DNA from 2 places in the [Enterobacter] lignolyticus SCF1 genome. Region 2 is predicted to be linked to the other one. Evidence: riboswitches for the same ligand, from Rfam matches in the RefSeq annotation. Region 2 holds a riboswitch; the other holds the start of a gene.
What was found. A riboswitch is a leader RNA that binds a small molecule or an ion and turns the genes downstream of it on or off. The one in region 2 is predicted to bind cobalamin.

Region 1 (4,187 bases), 2.1 Mb from region 2:
GATATCAGATTTCTCAATATTATTTCGTGATCTCCTTTCGCGAACTGACTAAAAAGTCTCCCGACCCTGGGAGACTTTTGTTATTGTCTTGGCAAGTTTCTGGTCATTTACAGAGGATGGTGATGACGCATGAAACGGTGGTTGTAAAATAATTGTTGTTTATTATAACAATGGATTAACTGAGGGGTTTTATCATGATTTCTGCGAGTACACTGAACTCAGAACTCATCAATAAAATCGCACAGGATTTTGCGCAAGCCACCAGTCTGGCGGTTGTGGTTGTCAATATTCACGGTGATGAAATTTCTGAACTCTTTAATTTCACGCCTTTCTGTCAGCTGATGCGGCAGCATCCTCAGCACAGTATCCGTTGCCGTATGAGCGATCGCTGCGGGGGGCTGGAGGCATCAAAATCAGACCAGCCCTGTATTTATCGCTGCCATGCCGGGTTAACCGACTTCTCTATTCCCCTCGTTATCTCTGGCCATCTGGTGGGGTTTGTGCTCTGCGGGCAGGTGCGTTTGCGTAACGACAGCGATGTCAGTCTGGTCGATATTCTGAACGTTGACGATCGCTGGCAGGCGGATCCCGAGCTGCTCAATGAGTTTCGCAATGTTCCGGAGATGGACTACTCGCGGGTGATGGCATCTGCCGATCTGCTAAAGCTGATTGTCGAAAACTGTCTGAAAAAACAGCTTAATTTTGTTGTCATCAAAGATACGCCGCAGCAGGCAGAGCCCGCGCGTCAGAACCGCGGACCCAACCCGCATGACGGCAAAATGAAAAAGGCATTGCGCTATATCGACGCGCATTTATCGGACGAACTGCGTCTGGAGGACGTGGCGTCGCACGTTTATCTTAGCCCGTACTATTTCAGCAAACTGTTCAAAAAATATCAGGGGATCGGTTTCAACGCCTGGGTTAACCAGCAGCGCATGGCCAGCGCCAGAGAATTGCTTTGCCACAGCGACTGGAGCATTGCCAGCATTGCGCGAAATTTAGGCTTTTCGCAAACCAGCTATTTTTGCAAAGTGTTTCGCCAAACCTACCAGGTCACGCCTCAGGCTTATCGTCAGCAGGCAACTGATAATTTACCTGCCGGTTCGGCCTGAGTAGCAATATTTTGTCATTGCCGATTTTTGATATCGTAATGCATTTTGAACATTATAAAATGAAAAAAAATGAAGTGGCGCGATAATTTGTCATAGCGCAATAAATATTGAGATTTTAAGTGCAATTAGCTGCGGTTTTTATTTTTTGTGATAAAGCACTGAGTCATTGAGAATGGCGTCAATTATTCTGGCGTGGAGTTTTATTCAGCGCATGCTTCATTTTTACGTATTTATCTGAGATGAAGAACGCGCCGTAAGCATTTAATTGCTGTTATGAGAACATACCATTTTCTCATAATGTAAGCCGACAGGTTTGGCACAATTGTGCCTGGGAAGGGGGTGAAAATCCCCCGCAGCCCCCGCTGCTGTGATGCTGACAACCCCGTGAAGACCACTGATCGCAAGATTGGGAAGGACGGGCGAGGAGGACGCTAAGCCAGAAGACCTGCCTGTCGGGAACGTTCAACAACTTCGGTGGGAAGTGGATTGCACTGGTACATACAGTCGAAAGACTGGGTTTACGTGTATCTATACACCCTTACCACCCTGAACAGGATCAGGGTCATGGCGGCAAAGCAGTACGCGTTTGTTCTGGCAGGCACCGGTAGCGGCTGTGGTAAAACCACGGTGACTCTGGGCCTGCTGAGTGCGTTAAAACAGCGTGGGCTACGCGTCCAGCCGTGCAAAGTGGGTCCTGATTATCTCGATACCGGCTGGCATACGAAAGTCAGCGGCACCGCTTCCCGCAACCTCGACAGCTTCATGCTTCCCGAACCGGTACTCAATGCGCTGTTTTGCGAGCACATGCAGCGGGCGGATGTTGCGGTCATTGAGGGCGTAATGGGGCTGTACGACGGTTACGGCACCGACCCGAATTACTGCAGTACCGCTGCGATGGCGAAGCAGCTTGGCTGTCCGGTGATCCTGCTGGTGGACGGAAAAGCGGTTTCCACCTCCATTGCCGCCACGGTAATGGGCTTCCAGCACTTTGATCCCGCCCTGAATATTGCGGGCGTGATTGTCAATCGCGTCAACAGCGAATCCCATTTTCAGCTGCTCAAAACCGCTGTCGAGCATTACTGTTCTGTCCCCGTTCTCGGCTATGTTCCGCGCGTGGATGGCGTCTCCTTGCCCGAACGCCATCTGGGGCTGGTGACGGCCCGCGAATCGGTCGCCGATAAGCGACCCTGGCTGGAGTTTGCCGCAACCCTCGAACGCACGCTGGATATTGATCAGCTGCTGGCGTTGAGCCTGCTGCCGGCCCTTGTGCAGGGAGCGTGGCCGGAACGGCCGGGTGAAGAGGCGGGCAGAGGCCTGACGCTGGCGTTAGCCGACGACGACGCCTTCAACTTCTATTACCCGGATAACATTACGCTGCTCGAACGCACCGGCGTCGAGATTATCCGCTTTAGCCCGCTGCGCGATAGCCGTTTACCTGATTGTCAGATGGTCTGGCTGGGCGGCGGTTATCCGGAACTGCATGCGGCGATGCTGGCTGAAAATACCTCCATGCTGGCAAGCCTGCGCGAGGCGCATCGGCGCGGCGCGGCGATCTACGCCGAGTGCGGCGGGCTGATGTATCTCGGCAGCACGCTTGAGGATGCCAATGGCGTCACCCATCGGATGGCCAATATCATTCCCGGCCACAGCAAAATGGGTAAACGGCTGACCCGTTTTGGCTACTGCGAGGCGCAGGCGCAGCAGCCAACGCTGTTAGCGGATACCGGCGAGCTGCTGCGTGGACATGAGTTCCACTACTCCGATTTTTCCCCTGAAACCCCCGCGGTGCTGGCCTGCCGTAAAGTACGCGATGGGCTGACGCTGCAGGCGTGGTCCGGCGGCTGGCAGGTGGGCAACGCCTTCGCCAGCTATCTGCACGTCCATTTTGCCCAGCGGCCGCAGATGCTTAACCGCTGGCTGGCGGCGGCAAGGGAGGCGCTATGACGCTGCTGGCATGGTGCGTCGCCTGGCTGCTCGACGTCATTATCGGCGATCCGCAACGCTGGCCCCACCCGGTGCGCTGGATTGGCAATCTTATCAATGCGCTACAGCGGGTGATTCGTCGCTACTGCCATAGCGACAGCGCGCTACGCATCGGCGGCGGCGCGATGTGGCTGGTGGTGGTGGGGATGACCTGGGCCGTGGCCTGGGGCGTGCTGGCGCTGGCGCGAACGATTCATCCGTGGCTGGGCTGGGCGGTTGAGGTATGGATGATTTTTACCGTGCTGGCCGGACGCTGCCTGGCGCGAGCGGCGCAGGACGTTGAGCGGCCGCTGCGCGCTGGCGCCCTTGCCGAGAGCCGCGAAAAGCTCTCCTGGATCGTGGGGCGCGATACCTCGCAGCTTCAGCCGGAACAGATCAATCGGGCGGTGGTGGAAACCGTGGCGGAGAACACCGTAGATGGCATCATCGCGCCGCTGTTTTTCCTCCTGCTGGGCGGCGCGCCGCTGGCGATGGCCTACAAAGCGGTCAATACCCTCGACTCCATGGTGGGCTACAAACATGAAAAATACCGGGCGATCGGTATGGTCAGCGCCCGGCTGGACGATGTGGCGAACTATATTCCCGCGCGCCTGAGCTGGCTTTTGCTGAGCGTTGCGGCGTTTCTGTGCCGTAACGACGGTTCCCGCGCGCTGCGCACAGGTTGGCGCGATCGCTACAACCACAGCAGCCCCAACTGCGCGTGGGCGGAGGCGACGGTTGCCGGCGCGCTGGGCATCCGGCTCGGCGGCCCCAACGACTATTTTGGCCAGCGCGTGGAAAAGCCGTGGATCGGCGACGCGCTGCGCCCGATTGCCGTAGACGACATTTCCCGAACGATTCGACTGATGTGGGTCGCTTCCACCCTGGCGCTGGCGCTGTTTATCGTCGCGCGCTGGCTGGCGGTTGGCGCGGCCTGAGGACAAAAGACAATGCAATACATCCAGCAGCCCCAGGCGATTGAAGCCAAAAGTTTTGACATCATCGGCGAGATAGTCCGCGAAACGCGGCCGGAGTACCGGTTCGCCAGCCCGCTGCACGAAGCGATCGTCAAACGGGTGATCCACACCACCGCGGATTTCGACTGGCTGGATA
Region 2 (4,187 bases):
AAAGCGTAGATGTAATGCAGATCCGGCAAGAGATGCCGGATCTCATCATAAACCGACAGCCCACCGACGCCGGAGTCAAACACCAGCACGGTGGGACGTGGATCAGAAGGTATAGCTGCCCGACAAGTTGTATTCTCGTCCTGCAGTGTGATAGCCATAAACTGTCTCGTAGTCTTTATCGAACAGGTTGGCGATTTTACCACGAACTGTCAGGTGAGAGGTGATCGGATATGACACCGCCACATCCCACAGGCTGACGCCGCCCATTTTTACCTTTTGGCTCGGATAAGTACTGTAATCCGTATCATAGCGCGTGCCCAGGTAGTGGTAAGTCATGCTCCAGTCGAAGTCATACACCTGCCAGTCGAGCTGGTATTTCACCTGCTGCTTCGCCCGGCGATCGAGCAGTTCGTTCGTCTTCGCATCGCGCGCATCGACATAATCATAGCCAATATTATGCGTCAGCGGGCCGGTATCAAACGACGCGGTGGCTTCAATACCTTTAATGCGCGCCTGACCGACGTTGTAGTACTTCTGCAGGTCGGTATTGTAGTCGATCAGATTATCGATGTCGTTACGATAACCCGACACACGCCAGGTCACGCCCGCCGTCAGCCCCTCAAACGCGCCTTCCCACTGCTTGCTCTCCTCCGGCTTCAGATTCTCGTTGCCGTAGAAGCCGTACAGCTGCCCCAGGTTCGGCGCTTTAAAGGCCGTGCCATAGGAGGCGACAAAACGGTAGCCGTCGATAAACTCCCAGGCGGCGCTGCTCTGCCACGTACCGTGCTGGCCGAACTGCGAGTTGTCATCGCTGCGGGCTGCGCCCTCCAGGGTGAAATCCCCCAGCTTTTGCAGCGCCGTCATGTACAGGCCGGTATTACGGATATCATAGGCGTCGGTCACATAGCTCGTGCCAGGCTCCGTGCTCTGCTTCTGCCAGTCCACGCCCGCGCCGATGTTGCCGTGGCCAACCTCTACCGAGTTCGCCCACTGCAGGTTGTACTGTTTGACGTCATCGAGCGTCGCCGTGGAGTCGTAGCGCCCCAGGTTCGGGTCATAGTTGTAATCTTTGCTATGGCTATAGCTGGAGGTCAGCTGCGAATGGAAAATATCGTTGTTATAGCGCAGGCCCGCATCCCAGGTCTGGCTGTACAGCTGACGGGTATCCACCAGAACGCCCGGCGTAAAGACGCTGCCATCGTACGCCGTACGGTTGTCGTAGCCGTAGCCGCGCACAAACGCGCCCCACTGTTCGGAAAAATCATGCTCAATGGAGCCATACAGCGTTTTGCTCATGAAGCCGTCGCGATCCGGCTGGGCGACCCCGCCGGTATTCCCTTCCGCCACCACGTCAAACCCTTTGGTGTAGGTGTAATCCCCGGCCACGGTCACGCGCGTATTGCCGCCCAGCGTCTGCTGCGTGCTGCCGCCGTAGCTCTGATAGCCGTATGTCCCGATGCCCGCGTTTAACGTCGTGCCGTCCCGATCGCGGGTCGTAATAATATTGACGACGCCGCCAATCGCGTCAGAGCCATACACCGCTGAGCGCGGCCCACGGATGTATTCGATACGCTGCACCAGAGAAATCGGGAACTGGCTTAAATCGGAAGATCCGCTTACGCCCGCCTGGTTCAGGCGAATGCCGTTGACCAGAATCAGCACATGGCTGGAGTTAGTACCGCGGATGAACAGGGATGACTGCTGCCCGAGACCGCCGTACTGCGCCACATCGACCCCCGGTAACCGACGCATCACGTCAACCACGGAGGTTGACTGCCAGCGATCGATATCCTGACGCGTCACCACGCTCACGGGGGCCAGGACGGTATTGATGGGTTGTTCAACGCGATTTGCCGTTACTACCATCGTGTCTGAGCCGCTGTCCTGCGCCCAGCCAGAAAACGCTGTGACGGAGAGCGCCGTCAGCAGCGAAGCTTTTTTAATCATTGTAAAAGCATCCACAATATAAGAAGGATGCCGCCGGTTTCATCAGTAGCACGCGATGATGAAAATCCATTGCGACGTAATCCGGCAGGTCTTCGGGCTGGGTGGCGTGTTATGGATGAAGACTTCCCACTCTTCCAAAGCAGTGTCTGCAACTTATCATCCCGCCAGTCTTTACCGCTGCGCGTCAGCTCCAGATTTGCACTGGATTCCCTTTTCACTCCTGGGAGACCGGAAACAGAATGCTACAATTAGACACGTATAGATGTCCAGACAGCTATTGCTCATAAAGTCTGGACATCCCCTGAACAATCCCTACAATCCCCGCGTAATTCTTTATCACTCAGGAAGCATCATGACCCCCGAACACCTCCCGACAGAGCAGTACGAAGCGCAGCTGGCGGAAAAAGTCGTCCGCCTGCAAAGCATGATGACGCCTTTTGCCGCGCCCGTTCCTGAGGTGTTCCGCTCACCGGTCAGCCACTACCGCATGCGTGCGGAATTTCGTCTCTGGCACGAGGGCGACGACCTTTACCACATCATCTTCGACCAGGCGACCAAACAGCGCATCCGCGTCGACAGCTTTCCGGCCGCCAGCCAGCTGATTAACGTGCTGATGAAGGCGGTGATTGCCGGGGTCAAAGACGAGCCGGTGCTGCGTCACAAGCTGTTTCAGGTGGATTATCTCACCACGATGAGCAATCAGGCGATTGTCTCCCTGCTCTATCACAAAGCGCTGGGCGACGAATGGCAGTCCGCCGCCACGCGCCTGCGCGATGCGCTGCGGGCCGCAAACCTCAACGTCCAGCTGATTGGCCGCGCGACGAAGACCAAAATCGCTCTCGATCGGGACTACATCGACGAGCGGCTGCCGGTCGGTGGGCGCGAAATGATCTATCGCCAGGTGGAAAACAGCTTCACCCAGCCGAATGCCGCCATGAATATTCAGATGCTGGAGTGGGCGCAGGACGTCACCACGGGCGCCACGGGCGACCTGCTGGAGCTGTACTGCGGTAACGGCAACTTTTCCCTGGCGCTGGCGCGTAACTTTACCCGCGTGCTGGCGACCGAAATCGCCAAGCCGTCGGTGGCCTCCGCGCAGTACAACATCGCGGCGAACCATATTGATAACGTGCAAATTATTCGCATGTCGGCAGAAGAGTTCACCCAGGCGATGAACGGCGTACGGCAGTTCAACCGCCTGCAGGGCATCGATTTGCAAAGCTACCAGTGCGAGACGATTTTCGTCGACCCGCCACGCAGCGGGCTGGACGGCGAAACGGAAAAAATGGTGCAGGCCTACCCGCGTATCCTGTACATCTCCTGCAACCCGGAAACGCTGTGCAAAAACCTCGAAACGCTGAGCCAGACGCACAGGGTTGAACGCCTCGCGCTGTTCGATCAGTTCCCGTACACGCATCACATGGAGTGCGGCGTGCTGCTCACGCGCAAAGGGTAAAAAAAGCAGGCGCGCGGATACCGAATCCGCCGCCATGAGCGATAATTGGAGGTGACTTGTTACGGACCCGGCACCATGAAGCAAAAGCGTCACCTCCATGCCACTGAGCTACCTGCCCCCACCGACGACACGACGGCAACCCTGACCGGGCTGGCGCTAACACCCCGCAATGCAAAAGACGTCGCGCTCCGCGCAGACCAGAGCGCAGAGCGGGCGGCACGCGACGTACTGCGTGAATGCCTTGCCCAGATCGCCGCGAATATTTCCGTTGTGCTCCAGAGCGACGATCCCGAAGGGCCGCACCAGCTGCGCATCGGCCTGCGCCGCCTGCGCAGCGTTTTTTCCGTTTTTCGCCCTGTACTACGATGCCGGGAAATGCAGCGCCTCGGCGATGAAGCGCGCTGGCTCGGTCAGGAGGTCGGAAGCCTCAGGGATCTTGACGTCATCGCCGGCGACCTGGTGGCGCGGGAGCGCCAGCGGCATCCCGAAGAACCTTGTTTTCAGGCGCTTGCCGAACGTCTGCAGGCGCTGGCGCACGAACAGCGCGAGCATCTGCGCCAGATACTGGTCGACGAGCGCGTCCCGCACTTTCTCGCCGACGTTGACCGCTTCATTGAACAGCGCGGCTGGCTTGACCCGTTCGACATCGGGCAAACCCGGCGGCTGGCGATGCCGGTCAGGGAGCTTGCGAGGTACGCGCTGGACAAACGCTGGCAAAAGGTCCTCCTCCACGCCGACCGGCTCGCGTCGCTGACCCGGGAAGAGCGCCACGAGCTGCGCAAAG

Region 1: linked by a shared signal. The riboswitch ahead of ENTCL_RS08785 (cobyrinic acid a,c-diamide synthase CobB) and the one ahead of btuB (TonB-dependent vitamin B12 receptor BtuB) in region 2 are both predicted to bind cobalamin.

Annotation. Positions count from the first base shown of each region.
Region 1 covers NC_014618.1:1,886,063-1,890,249, forward strand. The annotation lists gene pocR (transcriptional regulator PocR) at 195-1,112, shown strand; cobalamin riboswitch at 1,405-1,579, shown strand; gene ENTCL_RS08785 (cobyrinic acid a,c-diamide synthase CobB) at 1,677-3,056, shown strand; gene cbiB (adenosylcobinamide-phosphate synthase CbiB) at 3,053-4,012, shown strand; gene ENTCL_RS08795 (cobalt-precorrin-8 methylmutase) at 4,025-4,187, shown strand, end outside.
Region 2 covers NC_014618.1:4,627,121-4,631,307, forward strand. The annotation lists gene murI (glutamate racemase) at 1-158, opposite strand, end outside; gene btuB (TonB-dependent vitamin B12 receptor BtuB) at 103-1,947, opposite strand; cobalamin riboswitch at 2,014-2,195, opposite strand; gene trmA (tRNA (uridine(54)-C5)-methyltransferase TrmA) at 2,300-3,403, shown strand; gene ENTCL_RS21480 (CHAD domain-containing protein) at 3,479-4,187, shown strand, end outside.